4 regions of the Paenibacillus sp. NPDC057886 genome follow, and region 4 is predicted to be linked to each of the others. Evidence: riboswitches for the same ligand, from Rfam matches in the RefSeq annotation. Region 4 holds a riboswitch; each other region holds the start of a gene.
The links. Region 4 has a riboswitch for cyclic di-AMP ahead of ACFVQB_RS01120 (C40 family peptidase). Riboswitches for the same ligand answer to the same signal wherever they lie in the genome.

Region 1 (4,214 bases), on a different contig from region 4:
TATGGGCATCCATGCCGAAGGAATGGGTGAACCCTCCGACCTGGATAGAGGAATCAAGCAGTTTGACATAATCGAGCAGCTTATTCCCACGGTTCACAATCTTTCGCCTCCTACGTTCGTTAAATGTTATGTTAAATAACATTTATACTCCTTTTTGATTCGTTTTATGTTTGTAAATCCGAATTATATGATATATATATTCACATAAATATCCGCTTTTTGTCAATGGTTTCTTGGATTTTAAATGGTAAAACTATTTAATGTTATTTTATATAACTTTATAAGTTATATTATTCTAAAGAGATGTGAAGGATGGTAATACAAATAAAGTAGAGTGATCAGCCTAATCGGGTATAAAAAATGAGATCAAAATTAATCATATGCACTTCGTAGGAGAAAATGACGAGATTATACGATTTATGGTGGGAAAAGCGCAGTTAAAATGATATGAAGAAAAATGCTTTACTTTTAAACATGAACCGGGTATAATCAATTCTGTTGCCGATTATTTACGACATGCGGTCGTGGTGGAATGGCAGACACGCTATCTTGAGGGGGTAGTGGGTGTATACCCGTGGAGGTTCGAGTCCTCTCGACCGCATCATAAGAACGATTAAGAAGAAGCTTCCCATACGGGGAGCTTCTTCTTTGCTTTTTTTTACAGTTTAAATGAGTCGGACAAAAAAAGGTCATCCGTTTACCCCGGTTGCATGTTCATTTTGTCTGCCGGGGTCGGATGGCCTTTGCTTGTTATTTAAGCAATTCTTTGATGTCCGCTTCAATTTTATCAGGTGTTGTTTTGGGAGCATACCGTTTCAGAACACGTCCGTTCTGATCCACAAGGAATTTGGTGAAGTTCCATTTGATGGCTTTGGAGCCGAGTACGCCTGGTGCTTCTTTGGTAAGGTGCTGGAATAGAGGGTGAGCGCTTGAACCATTCACATCGATCTTCTCAAACATCGGGAAGCTGACACCATAGTTCATCTGACAGAACTCGGCAATATCGTCAGAAGAGCCCTTTTCCTGTGCAAACTGGTTGCTTGGAAAACCAAGAACTTCAAATGGAGAGTCTTTAAACTTGTCCTGAAGTTCTTGCAGACCTTTGAATTGAGGTGTGAGGCCGCATTGGCTTGCTGTATTCACGATAAGCAGTACTTTGTCACGATAGTTGGACATTTCAACTTCCTGACCGCGAAGGGTGTTTACTTTGTAGTCGTAGACTGACATGAAAATCTCCTCCATTTCATATTCTTCTATCTTTTATTATATTGATTACAATTAAATATTGCAAAATTAATATTGCTTTTTTAACTCAATTTGAAGCTGTCATGTATGATCTGTGACTGATTTGCTACCTGAATTTCGCTAAAGAGAGAATTAGAGAGCTTTGATGAGATGGGTAGAGAATGGATGCGTTGTAAGCGCTATTATTGATGTGAAATGGCAAAAATCCGTCGATTCGGTGATCTGCGCAGACTTTACACCAATATGGCACGGGTGTATGATTCATATCGTAATTCCAATTCAAATTAAATTTTACATGAAAAACGAAACAAACGATAATATCGCTCTGATTAATGAACATAAAGGAACGATGTTTTAATCGCTGAGTTTCCATTCATTCATGGGTGGGAAACGGGGGAACCAACAGGATGAACTGTCCAGGACAGTAGGCATCCATGGGGTGAATTTTCCGGTGACAGCCGGAAATAGGGCGACTCTCGCGCCCGAATCCGTCAGCTAACCTCGTAAGCGTTAAAGGGAGAGGCAACAAGCCGTACGCTGGTTCATAGTGTCTTTTTGCTATGGATTATTGAAGAAGCGTCCGGGAGGCCTTGGTCCCCCACGCTTCTTTTTTGTTGTCTTTTCACGCCAAGGGAGGAACGAATGATGGATAAAGAGATGATCTTAGTGACTGCTCCAAATGAAGCAGGACGTAAATTTATCAAATTGCTGATGTACAAAAAAATGCCGTTTGCCGTTCTGACCAACAGTGCAGGGGAAGAGCGCAGGCTCCGGAGAATCGGTGTGGAGCATGTCATTCGCATGAACACGGCTGCAGCTCAGAAATGGTTTTTGCCACAAGGCAGTGTAGGCAATGTTTTTATTTTTGAAAATAGCCTAAACCTGACCTGTCGATATTTGCAGATCTGCCGCTCCTGGACATCCAAGTCCCTGTGTGTCATTACAGAACAAAGCCATCCCAAAGGGATTTATCGGGGAATGGGAGCAGACCGTATTGTATATTCCTTGAATGGGGAAGTTGGGTTTCTGCTTAATGGCTAGTGGCAGTACTATTCCTGTGATTGATCCAGTGTCAGCTGCCTGTTATAATTGAAATCATAAATAAACGGAATCTTGAGGAGACTCATGCATGATGGTGGGTCTTCTTTTTTATGGTTTGGGAAATGGGGATATGAATTTCCTGTGGCTAACGAGGAGGAATAGGCGTGCCGGATGTACGTGGAATACAATGGTTGTTCTTTGATGTGGGGGATACGCTTGTGGACGAATGGGAGCCGGTGGATGATATTATCGGTCAGTTCGTTCGTGAAGCTTGTGCGCTTGGTTATCAGGTGGAGATGCAGACGGTGCGAGATATATTTGCTGCCTCCTACCGAAATTACGAGCAATGGCCGATGAAGTTGGCTATTCGTACCCTTATCAGCGATGAGGAGCACCGAGAACAGATACAGAAGAAGTTGAAGTTCCGCAAAGAGCTTGAGCGCCCCTTCGCCTCAGCCGACGCCGTTCTCCAGACGTTGTCGCAGCACTATAAGATTGGTATCATTGCCAATCAGAGCCCGGGGACGGAAAATCGGCTGAATAGCTACGGCTTGCGCAAGTATGTGGATGTACTGGCCTGTTCGGCTGAAGAAGGAGTGTCCAAGCCTGATCCTGAATTGTATGCTGTAGCGTTGAAACAAGCGGGATGTAAACCCGAGGAAGCGGTCATGATCGGCGACCGGATTGATAATGATATTATTCCGGCTAAGAAGCTGGGTATGCACACGATCCGGATTTTGCAGGGTTATGGCAGGTTCCAGCCGGAGCTTGCGGATGCAGAGCGTCCGGACTGGACGATTGAATCACTGGAGGAACTCCTTCCCTTGTTAATGGTAACTCAAAATTCGGACAACTAAATGAAATGCAGTATTTAACTGCTCAAACATATAAAAGGCTGATCGTCTCAAGGGATACATGACTTGAGTTGATCAGCCTTTTTGAGTTAGACAAAATACCGCGTATTTCCTTTTAACCTAGAACAACAGAATGGTCTGGATAATCAGATACACATTCAGGACAACGATAACTCCGGCAATGATCCAGGAAATGATTTTGAGCCACAGCTTGTTGGCAAAAGCCCCCATGCTTTTTTTGTCACTCGTAAACATGACCAGCGGAATGACGGCAAAGGGGAGCTGCAGCGACAGCACAACCTGGCTCAGAATCAGCAGTTCCTCTGTTCCGTGCTCTCCAGCAATGGCTGTTACGATGACGGCCGGGATGATTGCAATCAGACGTGTTACCAGTCGACGAAGCCAAGCCGGAATACGAATGTTGAGGAAGCCTTCCATTACAATCTGTCCGGACAGCGTGCCGGTGAGTGTTGAGTTCTGGCCTGAAGCCAGCAGGGCTACACCGAACAGGATGCTGGCGATGGTGGTTCCTAGCAAAGGTGTCAGCAGATGGTAAGCATCTGTAATTTCCGCGACCTGGGTCATACCCGCACTATGGAACACGGCAGCAGACACAATCAGAATGGCAGCATTGATGAAAAGGGCCAGTGTTAATGCGATAGTTGAATCCATGGTGGAATACAGAATCGCTTCTTTTTTCCCTTTGGGCGTCTGTTCAATCTGACGGGTCTGCACGATGGAAGAATGCAGATACAGATTATGGGGCATCACGGTTGCGCCAATAATTCCGATGGCGATGTAGAGCATGGCTGGATTTTGCAAAATCTCGGCACTGGGTACAAAACCATGCATGATGCCGCCCATATCCGGTTTAGCGAGAAACAGGTCAATCCCGAAGCAGAGCGCGATGGTAGCCATCAGCACAATGACGAGGGATTCCAATGCTCGGAAGCCTTTATTTTGAAGCAAAAGAATGACCAGTACATCGACAGCGGTAATAATGACGCCGTATAACATGGGAATGTTAAACAGCAGCTTGAGCGCGATGGCTGAACCAATAACCTCGGCAAGGTC
Region 2 (4,214 bases), on a different contig from region 4:
TCGTGCTGCAATTGCAGACCAATCGTGTGAATGCTGCAATCGTCGAAGATACGGTAGCTGCAGGTTATCTGGATGATGTTATTGGACTAGCTCCGGCTATTCCAGATGAAGAGCAGGTCGAAGCGGCAATCGGGATTCGCAAAGGCAATACGGAATTGCTGAATGCAGTGAACGGAACGCTGGAACGTCTGAAAAGCGAAAATAAAATCGATCAGTTGGTTACCGAAGCAAGCCAGTTGATGGCAGACAAGGTGAACAAAAGTCAAAACATTTTCGAAGTGTTCTGGCAGTACAAAAGCTTCTATGCAACAGGTGTAGGTTACACTCTCTTACTGTCTGCACTCGGTGTAATATTCGGAGTAATTATCGGTTTGATCATCTGTCTGTTCCGTCTGCATGACGTCTCAATTCTGCGTTGGATTGGAACAGCTTACGTTGAGGTTATTCGTGGTACACCGATGTTGGTTCAGTTGATGATTATCTATTATGGACTTGCACTGACACTTGGTATTAATTTTACGCCGCTTCAGGCGGGGATTATCACACTATCCATTAATAGTGGTGCCTATCTTGCCGAGATTTTCCGCGCTGGTATACAGGGTGTGGATCGAGGCCAGTTGGAAGCAGCTCGTTCCCTGGGAATGGGTAGAGGTGCGGCAATGCGCTTCATTGTGCTTCCACAAGCGTTCAAAGCGGTGTTGCCGGCGATCGGTAATGAGTTCGTGACCATTATCAAGGAATCCTCCATCATCTCGGTTATTGGTATGGTGGACATTATGTACCAGGCAAGTGTAGTAAAAAACATTACGTACCAAGGAATGAATCCATTCCTGATTGCAGCGGCCATTTACTTTGTGCTGACGTTCATTTTGTCCAAGCTGCTGGGTCGACTGGAAAGGAAGTTGAGTGCAAGTGATAGACGTTAGACAATTACACAAATCATATGGAAATAACGATGTGCTCAAGGGCATTAACGTAACAATTGGCAAAGGCGAGGTCGTCGTGGTCATCGGTCCGTCCGGATCGGGGAAAAGTACCTTTTTACGTTGTCTGAACCTACTGGAGCAGCCTACTTCCGGTGAGATTGACTTCGAGGGAGTTTCGATCACTGACCCCAAACATAACATTAATGCGACTCGTGAAAAAATGGGGATGGTATTCCAGCATTTCAATCTGTTCCCGCACAAAACGGTGCAGCAGAACATTACGATTGCTCCCATTAAAGTGAAAAAACAGTCTGCACACGAAGCGGAACAAATCTGTGCAGATTTGCTCAAGACGGTTGGCTTGTCTGACAAAAAAGACGCCTATCCAAATCAGCTGTCCGGTGGACAAAAACAACGGATAGCCATTGCAAGAGCTCTTGCGATGCAGCCGCATGTCATGCTGTTTGACGAGCCTACTTCAGCACTGGACCCTGAAATGGTCGGTGAAGTACTGGATGTCATGAAGCGGCTTGCAGAGGGCGGCATGACTATGGTTATTGTAACGCATGAGATGGGCTTCGCACGCGAAGTGGGTGACCGCATCCTGTTTATGGATGGCGGGGTTATTGTAGAAGAAGGAACGCCTGCTGAAGTGTTTGGTGAGCCCAAGCATGCACGTACACGTGACTTCCTCGCTAAAGTGCTCTAATACATCAAGTCATTATGGATGAAGATCAAGATGAAAATACAAAATCTATACTGCGGATGAGAATTTCATCCCCTCATACATCCCTGTCGATGACCCGTCGGCAGGGATTGTTTTGTTATGTGAGGACACGCACGGATTTACATAAAAAGTAACGTTTCTGTCATCAAAGATATAAGCTCAAATAGACAATTTTTTGAAAAAGCCGCTTGAATTCAGCATAAATGTTGAAGTGATTTAGCCAGATGGTAACATTTACTACGACTATTGGTTACAAAATTGTGATATATTTGTTCCTGCCGAAACTTCCGGAGTTGGGAGTGTGGGGGATGTAACGATGCAGAGTGTGCTTGGGGAAGAATCATTTGCACACGGCTTGGGGTGAATTAGGGCTACATAAATTCTTAATGTAATTGAACCTATAGGGTGGTTTCCTCCATCCGAATCCGACAACTAACTTCGCAGGCATAATGAGGGAGGAAGACCATGATTAACAAGAAACGTATAGCCAAAACAGCAACAGCATTGCTGACAGCAGCAATGCTCATCCAGGCCGTTCCGGCTCATGCTGATTCAGTTCATGTGGCCAAAGAGGGGGATACCTTCTACACCTTATCCAAACAATATGGAGTTGGACTTAACGCTCTTATTAAAGCTAACAATGACATTTCAGCTTACAACATTTATGGTGGTTTGAAAGTTACGATTCCTGGTAAAACAACGAACACAGCTTCTGCTGCTGCAGCTAAAACGGAGGCCAAAACGGTAACTGCCGCAAGTCTTGACGTTAATGCAGATAGTAAGGTTGTTCAAGCCTGGGGAAAAACGTTTGATTACAGCAAAGCTGTTGACGTAAAAGCAACAGCATACTCTGCGGACGCTTCCGAAAATGGAGGATGGGGTGCTGTGGACTACTTTGGTAATCCGCTTGAATTGGGTACCATTGCAGTGGACCCAAGTATCATTCCATTGGGTACAAAGGTACTGGTGACAGGTCATACACATCCAGGACTGCCAAAACAGGCATTTGTCGCTACGGCTCGTGATGTGGGCAGTGCCATTAAAGGTCACAAGATCGATATCTTTATTCCTGGCAGCAAGCAATCCGTGAGCACATTTGGTATTCAGGATGTTGAACTTTACATCTTGAAATAAAATCAAAGCGTAGCTGCACATCATCATATGTGACTCCAACTGAATCTAATTAAACAGTAAAGGGTGTTCTCCAATCACGATAATGTGATTGAAGGACACCCTTTTGAATATCCGCCTTCTGGAATCTTAACCTATTTGCCCTTTGGCAGTTCCAGCATTTCGTCCAAAGTCACCAGCTCGTACCCGCGGTTTCGCAATTCCTCGATGACTTCAGGCAACGCCTCGATGGACCCACTCAACTTCGATCCGACACCGCCTCCTGCATGCTGCAGAACAATGGAACCCGGTTTGACGGCCGACAGGATGTTTTGTTTGACTTCCTCTTTGGAAAGGCCCTTCCAGTCCAGGGAATCGACGTTCCAGTTCACAATGCTGTAATGTTGTTTGGCTGCCCATTGCAGCTGTTGCTCGTTAATATCGCCATAGGGTGGACGAATCATTTTGGGTGTGTAACCCGCCAGATTACGAATAATATCCCCGGTATGTAAGATTTGTTTGCGAAATGCATTCATGGACAGCTTACTGAACTCCGGGTGATTGTAGCTGTGATTGCCAACAATATGTCCTTCCTTCACCATGCGTTTCACCAAATCCGGATGTTTCTCAGCGCGATGTCCCACAATGAAAAACGTAGCCCGTACCTTGTATTTTTTCAAAATATCCAGCACCTGTGGGGTGAACCGAGGGTCAGGTACGTCATCAAAAGTCAGTGCGACCTTTTTAATTGAGGGGCCATTGGTTTTGAACGTATCTGCATATTTCTGCCTGAGCTGTCCCAGTGTCAGCTGTTCCTCTTCGGAAGAATCAGACTTCGAAGCAGGTTCGGTTTGCGGGCTTGAAGAAGCCCATAACTGAGCAGGAGCGTAACTTCCTCCCAGAAGAATGACCATGATGGATAACATGATGAGGCGTATACGCATGTTAGTGCCTCCTTTTCCCAAATTGCGTTCTCTTTGGTATGCCCGGGGCTTTCCGTATTTATGCATGATGTGAGATGTTTCATTGCTGATTCATTAAATCGGAGCCATAATTCCTCCATATATATTACATATTGAAAAGGACAGGTGGAGCAGGATGAGTACATACGACTTAAATTCCGTTCGTTTACAGGTGATTGAGGCAGGGGAAGACAAGGTATTTATGGTAACTGGAGGAAGATCACATATTGGGGCAGTAGCGACATTTTATCCGGACCGTGAACGGGTGAGTGGGGCTACGGTGCATATTCCAGGGCATAAGGAACAAGAACTGTGTGAAAGACTCGCACGTAAGGCTGCCCTGCAATTAAAAGTAACAGTGACTGTAATTTTGGGGATTCACTTTGATGCAATTACGCGGATGCAGATTGATGAGATTGTGCAGACTGCAGAGAAGCTGCTTGATGAAGAACTTTGCCAAACCGGTCGACTTATTCAATAGTTCCATCT
Region 3 (4,214 bases), on a different contig from region 4:
TCTATAGTGTGCGTATTCGGGTACCGGAAACATACAAAGTGGCTGCTACTGGATTCCCAACCCAGCAAGCTGTTGTGAAGAACGGCGAAAAAATATATCAGTTCTATGCCGATGATGTGCATGATTTTGCCTGGTCAGCCTCTCCTGATTTTGTTTATGCGGAAGAGCCCTTCTCTGCCCCCAATGTGCCAGGCGTTCGAATCAAGCTGTATCTCGACCCTGCTCATGAGGATCTGAAGGAACGTTATTTCTACGCCGCCAAAGCAGCACTATCCAATTATAGCAAGTGGTTTGGCCCTTATCCGTATTCCACATTGTCCATCGTTGTCCCGCCCAAATCGGGGAATGGCGCAGGGGGAATGGAATACCCTACCTTGGTCACCGCCTTCGGTGCGGATGATTCTGCTCCTGGTTACGATCTGGAACGCACGGTTGTGCACGAGATTGGGCATCAGTATTTTTACGGCATGGTCGCCAGTAATGAATTTGAAGAGGCTTGGCTGGACGAAGGATTCACCTCCTATGCAGAAGATAAACTGATGGAACAGGAATACGGACTTATCCCGAATCTACCCGTACAATCAGGTCTCATTACTTCTCCAGCTTCACTAACACAGGACTCCTGGAAGTTTGATTCCCAGAATCAATATGCTGCCAACGTATACACACGAGGCAAGCTTGTATTACTCGGGATAGAACAGCAGGTTGGTGCAAAAACAATGGAACGTATTCTCTCGACCTACGTGAAGAAATACCGTTTCAAACACCCTACTTCGTCTGATTTTCAAAAGGTAGTGGAGCAAGTAACCCGTACATCCTGGACCGATTATTTTAATCAGTATGTATACGGAGACGGCATGGCTGACTTTGCAGTGGAGAAGATCGCAATCAACCCTATCCTGAAAGACGGCCAAACGTTGTACGAGTCGTCGGTTACATTGCAGAAAAAAGGCAGTGAATATAAGAAGGTGCCTGTTCGAATTATGTTCGAAGATGGGAAAACCATGACGAAAGAATGGAATGGCAGCGAGGAGCGCATTACTTACAAACTGACCTACACTTCCCCTGTTTCCTGGGCTATGACTGATCCGCTATACACGATTGTGCTGGAGAACCATCATATGAACAATTTTCTGAAAGCCGGACTGGATGAGCCAACCAAATCCCGCTGGAGCATGAGTGCAACCAAAATTATAGAAGCCATATTCGGAAGTCTGTCATGGTGAGGTGGATGGATACAGTGAAAGTAAAAATACGCGAAGGCTGGTTTCTCGTCCGTCAGCATATGTTCATTGCAGCACTCTTATTTCTCTATCAATTAGTATGGGGATACTTTCTTTATCGAATGGTACAGTCCGCTGTGGTTCCGCTGCTCCTGCGTTATCCTGACCCTGATGCAGGGGAACTCAGTACGATTTTATTCAAAATGGAGAGCCAACTCAGCCTGACAACGAATCCGGAGGTCCATCGCTATTTATGGATTTTAGGGGCTATGCTGCTGATACGGATGCTGATTAGCCCTCTCATTCAGGCAGGGCTGCTCTACTCGCTCCAGCATTATAATCATTCGGAAGAGCGCATTCCTTTCATTCGTGGCATTAAAAATCTGTGGAAACCGATGCTGTTGCTCCACACCATTCGCACCCTTTTGCTACTGCTACCGGCTTATTGGCTCGCACCAAAGCTCTATTCCATCTTTATGGAAGGTTTTCATTCCCTCCATCTGCTCTTGCCTGGAATTCCCTATATTGCTGGTTGGATTGTATACGGGTGGGTTATCCATCATGTCCTGCTCTACATGCAGTTTGGTATCTCGGCTCCTGATGGGGAAGGTGGAGCGCGTGGTACGTTTCAAGCTCTATGGATTGCAATACGCCAGGTCATCACTCTAATAGGCATTGCTGTCCTGCTGGGCGGACTTCATCTGCTGGTCTTTGGTGCCTTTACTTCTACTTCATGGTTAGTAACGGGCTTAACTGGCCTTATACTACAACAGACGTATCCACTTGCCCGGTGCTTGCTGAGCCTGTGGAAAATATGCGCCCATTTCCGGTTATGGCAGTCCAACTCGGTCAAGGATTAACATGAACAGCTAAAAATGGTTACCATCTCTATGTAAAGTTGTATTCATCAAATGCCGTTAATCAAGCAAACCTCGACCTTCCCCCGTCAAAGGTCGAGGTTTTTTTTGCTAATTTTGTTGTTAAACGTTGCCAAAGTGTTATACCTCTGTTACAATAATCGCAGTGAGTTTTTAGTAACAACTTTGTAATCTTTACCTTCATATTTGTAACTACTTAAAATTTAAACGTCATTTCTTGATTTCGCAGGTGCATAACTAGCATAGCCAAATTCCTAGCACCTGGGAAGCGGGGGAACCAGTTATGGGTGAATTGATCTTGCAACAGAGGGATCATAGGGGACCTTCAACCGAATCCTTAAGCTAACCTCGCAGGCATTGGAAGGGGTATATCTCTTGTTTAAGAAGAAATTAACCGCAGCTGTACTCAGCCTCACATTCGCATTATCGCTTGGAGCAGGCAGCGCATTCGCAGATTCAAAAATGGACCAAGTCATTGATTCAGCAATGGGAACTACATACAAAAGCGGAGGAACAACGCTTAACGGCTTTGACTGCTCTGGGTTCACAAGTTATGTATTCGACAAGCTGGGCATTGATCTGGCTCGCCAATCGAGTTCACAATTCGACATGGGCGATTCGGTTTCCCGTATGGAAATGAGACCAGGTGATCTGGTATTCTTCAATACAACGGGCAAAGGAGTCTCGCACGTAGGGATCTTTGTAGGGAATGGAAAGTTTGCACACTCCTCTTCTTCCAAAGGAGTTACAATTAGCGAATTAAGCGAAAGCTACTGGGCCAACCGCTATGTTGGCGCTAAACGGATTATGAGCACGGACGCATATGAGACATTGGCCATAGACTAGGGACAAGGTGAGCAACGTCATGCTGTAACAATACACTACTGTAACGAAGCATAATAGAACCGTCTGGTACATTCTCCGCAGGAATGTATCCGGCGGTTTTTTTGTGCTTCGTTTCCTTTAACGTATTCGGGATAGCTATCAAAACTAACTTTAACTTTTTTAGAGCTATTTTTCGTTGCTTCGTCCGTGCTCTTATAATGTTTTTACCCATCCCACTATAATATAAACGAAATTACCGGAACTTTTGTTTCACTTTTTTTCTAAAACGGGGGCTTGCCAAATGAACGCCTCTTTTGTAGAGTGAAAACAAGCTTAGATATGGAATGACATATGTATATGGACAAATCAAAATCATTATAGCTTGTTCACAATGAGAGGAGCGTGCAGTTGTATGGATGAAGCCCCTGTGACGTTTCACGTTGTGCCCATGCAAGAAAAACATGCGGAGCTAATCTGCGATTGGCAGTATGACCCGCCTTATAATATTTATAGCTGGCTGCCTTGGGAGCAGATGAAAGCACTTGAAGTCGAATTCGGGGATCCCCATCTACGGAAGGAACAATATGCGGTAGTGCTGGGAGAGGATCATCAGATTTGCGGTTTTGCTCAATACTTCCCACTTGAAGGCGTCACCCGCATTGGACTTGGCATGCACCCTGAACGCTGTGGTCATGGTCAAGGAACGGCTTTTGTCTCGGCCATTGTGCAGGAAGCAATTCGTCGGAACCCTGCAAACGAAATTGATCTGGAAGTTCTGACCTGGAATGACCGGGCCATTCGCGTCTATTTCAAAGCCGGATTTGTTACACAGGATACATATGAACGACAGACGCCTAGCGGTTTGAAACCTTTTTACTGCATGGTCTATGAAGGTCCACGCGAATAAATAGGGCTTGAAATCACCCTAAAAAGTCCCCGGTTATGTGATTAGTTCAAAAAATTACCACAAAATGCTATGATGTCACTACAGGTTCCGTTATAATGATATGGATAGTTTCAAGTTAGATGATCTTTCATTCTGGAGGGGACATAAGGGATGCACAAATGGATCATGAGCGGGGTATTTTTTGCAGCGTGCGCTTTAGCTATTGTACTAATGTTTACGCTTCCAGGGAAAGAGGAAGTTGCAAAAGAAGCGAAACCGACGATGCCACAAGTTACAATGGATGCAGGACAGGCTGAGGCACTAGTCAAAGCAAACTGTATTACCTGCCACGGTGATCAGCTTCAAGGGGGCATGGGCCCTAGTCTGCAGAAGATTGGTAGC
Region 4 (4,214 bases):
GTGCCCTGGATTGTAAACATACGGAATTCGATGACCTTTATCCCTATATGATTGAACATCCTCAATTTTTCTGGTACAAACGCTACGTTGCCTGGTCAGAATTGCTGACGATTGTAGGCTTGTGCGAAGAGTTGTCCTTCTCTTGGAAAGAACAATTTACACCGCATCAAGTGGAGTACCTTGAAGAACGTGTGATGTCCGCCAAAGTGCTTGATTTTTGGTTTGAGAAGAACGACAGCAAAGAGCACGCGCAGCGGTAACTTTCAGTCGGGACATACTTTCGAATGACATGACAGTCCAATACAGTCACGTGAGACCTAAATGACTTATCATTTAGGTCTCTTTTTGTAAATAATTTTTTGGAGAAAGTAGGCGCCATGAATATGATCAGTGATGCAGAATTGGATGCACTGCGTTTATCGGGTGAAAAGGTAAGGGTGGTACGGGACGAAATTCAGTCCAATGATGTGACGGGCATTGTCGTAGCCTGGGATGGGGAGCAGGTACTCATTCGCCGCCAGAATCGTCGTGTGGTCAAGCTTGACCGGAATTATCGGTATCAGCTGTTCAGCGAACCACGTAAGAGCACGCTCGAAGAATAGTACATGCGTTTTTAGGTTCATTTACCATGGATGTATTGGCATAATTGCACCTCTCGGGAGAAAAAATAGGTACAGTGAGAGCTTGTAACATATCAGCCGAGAGGATGTGCGGTAACCATGACACTGATGAATGATAAGGTACATGCCTATAAAGATCAGATGGGTGAATTAAGCGATGTGCTGCCAGCTGTGGTGAAGTCTTATCATGAGTTCACTGGAGAATGTTTTCAGGCCGGAGCGATGGATGCGAAGACCAAACAGCTGATTGCGCTGGGCATTGGACTGTTTGCAAACAATGAGGTATGTACGTTCTACCATGTGGAAGAGGCTCGTGCCAAAGGAGCGACCGATCAGGAGATTATGGAGACGGTTGCTGTGGCTGGAGCGGTGGGTGGAGGTCATGCGATGTCTCAGGGTGCAATGAGAGTGCAGAAGGCTTTACATTAAAAATGTTATTGCAGCCTGATGACGACTTCATGCTTATGCATCTATAGAAAATCAATGTAGACAAAGAAAAGGCTCCGGTTATAACCGAAGCCTTTTCGTGTTCAAATTATATTTTGCCCAACATTTTGTTATACATAAACTGTCCTGTTACCCGGCGTGCTGTTACGTAACGATCGTTGAAGTAAGGATTGGATAATTGGGTGATGCTTACACCCTTGCTGCTTGAAGCATGAGCGAATTGTCCGCCCCCGATATATACACCTGTATGTGAAATACCATTGCCCATCGTATTAAAGAATACCAGGTCACCCGTACGCAGATTAGCTTTGGATACCGGAGTTCCGGACTTCGCTTGTTGCTGGGAAGTGCGTGGTAATTCAATGCTATATTTGTTGAAAATATATCTCATAAATCCAGAGCAATCAAACCCGGCGAGTGTAGTACCACCCCATTTGTAAGGTATGCCTGTCATGTTGTTAACGACGGTGTTAATACTGCTTGCCTCTGTGCTTGCTGCACCGGATGTAAATAGAACTGCTGCTCCAAAAATGGAGATGATAAGCTTTTTCAAAATTTTTGTTCTCCCTTCGATGCCTACGGAGTTAGCTAAGGGTTCGGTAGAAGGTTCCCTATATTTCCTATGTATAAGAATAATTCACCCAAAATGGTTCCCCCGTTTTCAAACATGAAACTCGGCAAATGAATAATTAAGTTTTTGTAACCTTTTGAAACTATATTGCATAAATGCGAAAATGTCAAACCCATCTTGAACACTTCTTATCATCTCAATGTTAACGGAATTATCGCTTTTTATGTAGAAATAACTCGAATGTTGGGTTCTGATAGATGACAAAAAAGTAACTACTGTTTCAAATGGAGAAAAATTGGACAATTTATTGGTTTTCTCACATGTGATGAGACGATAGCTTTAGGTTAAGCAAAAGAATTTGTTACATATTGTTGCAAATATTGACAAAATTAATTATTTTGCATAGAATTCTGCTTATACAATCCACTTATTGGATGAAAAGAAATAGTTTGAGTTTAAAAGCAAATATAAGGAGGGTAGGGAAACAAGGAAAACAGTTTGCAGAAAATGAATTGGGGAGTGTTCTAAACGATGTTGAAGGCAACAAGAAGGTTTGCGTCTTTGGTTATGGCATGTACAATGGTTTTCTCTGTTGTCGGGATGGTATTTCAGCCTGTTGCTAAGGTATCTGCTGCAGACGCCTCTGGAACGACAGCAAGTATCGCAGATATTTTGAAGAATCAACGTCCTGACGGGGGATGGAAGAAGGATTACAAAGAAACAAGTGGTGAGTGGGCCAAATCTACGATTGATAACAAAGCTACATACTCAGAAATTAGAAGATTAGCCAAGGAATTTAAAAAGACGAATGATCCACGCTACTCTGCTGCTGCCGTCAAAGGAATCAACTTTTTGCTGAATATGCAGTACTCCAATGGAGGGTGGCCACAAGTATACCAGAGCTCGGGCTATCACAAACACATTACCTTCAACGACGATGCCATGATTAATGTCATGTACATGCTGGATGAAGTAGGTGCACGTAAAGGAGATTTCTCATTCATCGACAGTTCTCTTGCAGATCGCAGTAAAAAATCAGTTGCCAAAGGTGTAGAGGTTATTCTCAATACACAGGTTGTAGCGAACGGTAAACTGACTGCATGGGGACAGCAGCATGATTCCAGCTCCCTTAAACCTGCTGGAGCAAGGATTTATGAAATGCCTTCTCTAAGTGCAGGAGAGAGCAGTACGATTGTGAAGTTTTTGAAAACAAGACCGGCGAATTCGAAAATTACCGCTTCAATTCAAGGAGCAGAGGCCTGGTTCAACAAAGTTAAAATTACAGGATACAAGTATGTCAGAGAAGACGGGGATAGCAAACTCATAGCTGATTCAGGTGCAGCGCCAATTTGGGCACGTTTTTACGAAATTGGAACAGATAAACCGATCTTCGTAGGACGTGATGGGGTTGTGAAATACAAACTCAGCGATATCGATAAGGAAAGAAGAGGCGGGTATGCTTGGTACGGCAACTGGCCGTCCAAGATATAATTTTTTAAAAGCTTCTTCTTCAGATTCAGATTCGATCAGACCCATATACAATAACTTGAGTTATGCTTAAACTCGAAACAAAACCATGGCTAATACACGCTTTTTAACTGTGTTGGCCTTGGTTTTCTGCTGTGAATGGAATGTTGGATGAATACAGCATTAGACATTGAATACGAAATTATATATTTTTTGTTGACACTAATTACCTGAACATGATATATTAATTTTTGTCGCCGCGTTATAATTTCTCGGAGATACAACATATGCGGTCGTGGCGGAATTGGCAGACGCGCACGGTTCAGGTCCGTGTGGGCTAACCCCCGTGGAGGTTCGAGTCCTCTCGACCGCATCATATGTAACAATAAAAAGGTTCCTAGAATGGCATTACTGCCACGCTAGGAACCTTTTTTATTTGTTTTCGGATTTTGATATTCGCTCATCCTGATTCTTCACAACCCATTCCTTCAACTTGAGCAGAGAAGAGGTTTATCTTTGTTTATTTATCCATTACTGGAAATATGTTTGTTTTGCGGCGGTTTGCCCCTTTATTTCAGGTTAATTGTACGTAAAATACGGAATTGTACCTATCCTGGGAATCGTGCATCCACTATTCTTTTCTCGTATGGAAGCGCTATCAACAGGAATTTGAATGACCAAATTCAGAGGGGGTAGGGATAATTTGAAACGAATCGGAAAAAGGATGGCAATGTATTTTATGGTGTTCATGATTGCAGTAGTGCAGTTCGGAATTATGGGAACGACAGGCAATGTGGCACAAGCAGCAGATAAGAGTCTGGCCCAAAAGCCGTATATGGGCTGGAGCAGTTACAGCATGCAGGTATATGACGGGGCGGGTAACTGGACATCGGCAGAGAGTATTAAGAAGCAATCGGATGCCATGCGCGAGAAGCTGCAAGCCCATGGATATGAATACATTAATATTGATGCTGGCTGGAACGGTGACGAAGATGAATACGGCCGTCCTATTCCGAGTACTGTTCTTTATCCAAATGGATTTCAGGAGGTCATTGATTATGTCCATAATAACGGACAGAAGATTGGAATCTATCTGATTCCGGGATTAT

Region 1: linked by a shared signal. The riboswitch ahead of ACFVQB_RS13145 (HAD family hydrolase) and the one ahead of ACFVQB_RS01120 (C40 family peptidase) in region 4 are both predicted to bind cyclic di-AMP.
Region 2: linked by a shared signal. The riboswitch ahead of ACFVQB_RS33200 (3D domain-containing protein) and the one ahead of ACFVQB_RS01120 (C40 family peptidase) in region 4 are both predicted to bind cyclic di-AMP.
Region 3: linked by a shared signal. The riboswitch ahead of ACFVQB_RS33830 (C40 family peptidase) and the one ahead of ACFVQB_RS01120 (C40 family peptidase) in region 4 are both predicted to bind cyclic di-AMP.

What each region holds. Positions count from the first base shown of each region.
Region 1 covers NZ_JBHVMZ010000003.1:560,655-564,868, forward strand. Annotated here, with positions in the region: gene ACFVQB_RS13130 (urease accessory protein UreF) at 1-97, opposite strand, end outside; tRNA gene ACFVQB_RS13135 (tRNA-Leu) at 519-601, shown strand; gene ACFVQB_RS34545 (hypothetical protein) at 737-835, shown strand; partial or broken gene ACFVQB_RS13140 (glutathione peroxidase) at 916-1,242, opposite strand; cyclic di-AMP (ydaO/yuaA leader) riboswitch at 1,595-1,770, shown strand; gene ACFVQB_RS13145 (HAD family hydrolase) at 1,888-2,286, shown strand; gene ACFVQB_RS13150 (HAD family hydrolase) at 2,451-3,143, shown strand; gene ACFVQB_RS13155 (Nramp family divalent metal transporter) at 3,261-4,214, opposite strand, start outside.
Region 2 covers NZ_JBHVMZ010000017.1:42,263-46,476, forward strand. Annotated here, with positions in the region: gene ACFVQB_RS33190 (ABC transporter substrate-binding protein/permease) at 1-926, shown strand, start outside; gene ACFVQB_RS33195 (amino acid ABC transporter ATP-binding protein) at 913-1,635, shown strand; cyclic di-AMP (ydaO/yuaA leader) riboswitch at 1,920-2,116, shown strand; gene ACFVQB_RS33200 (3D domain-containing protein) at 2,119-2,787, shown strand; gene ACFVQB_RS33205 (polysaccharide deacetylase family protein) at 2,919-3,707, opposite strand; gene lpdD (prenylated flavin chaperone LpdD) at 3,862-4,206, shown strand.
Region 3 covers NZ_JBHVMZ010000019.1:28,127-32,340, forward strand. Annotated here, with positions in the region: gene ACFVQB_RS33820 (M1 family metallopeptidase) at 1-1,226, shown strand, start outside; gene ACFVQB_RS33825 (hypothetical protein) at 1,241-2,083, shown strand; cyclic di-AMP (ydaO/yuaA leader) riboswitch at 2,336-2,473, shown strand; gene ACFVQB_RS33830 (C40 family peptidase) at 2,477-2,947, shown strand; gene ACFVQB_RS33835 (GNAT family N-acetyltransferase) at 3,339-3,833, shown strand; gene ACFVQB_RS33840 (c-type cytochrome) at 3,984-4,214, shown strand, end outside.
Region 4 covers NZ_JBHVMZ010000001.1:225,689-229,902, forward strand. Annotated here, with positions in the region: gene ACFVQB_RS01105 (hypothetical protein) at 1-260, shown strand, start outside; gene ACFVQB_RS01110 (hypothetical protein) at 384-602, shown strand; gene ACFVQB_RS01115 (carboxymuconolactone decarboxylase family protein) at 720-1,049, shown strand; gene ACFVQB_RS01120 (C40 family peptidase) at 1,156-1,620, opposite strand; cyclic di-AMP (ydaO/yuaA leader) riboswitch at 1,626-1,757, opposite strand; gene pelA (pectate lyase) at 2,170-3,129, shown strand; tRNA gene ACFVQB_RS01130 (tRNA-Leu) at 3,395-3,478, shown strand; gene ACFVQB_RS01135 (X2-like carbohydrate binding domain-containing protein) at 3,809-4,214, shown strand, end outside.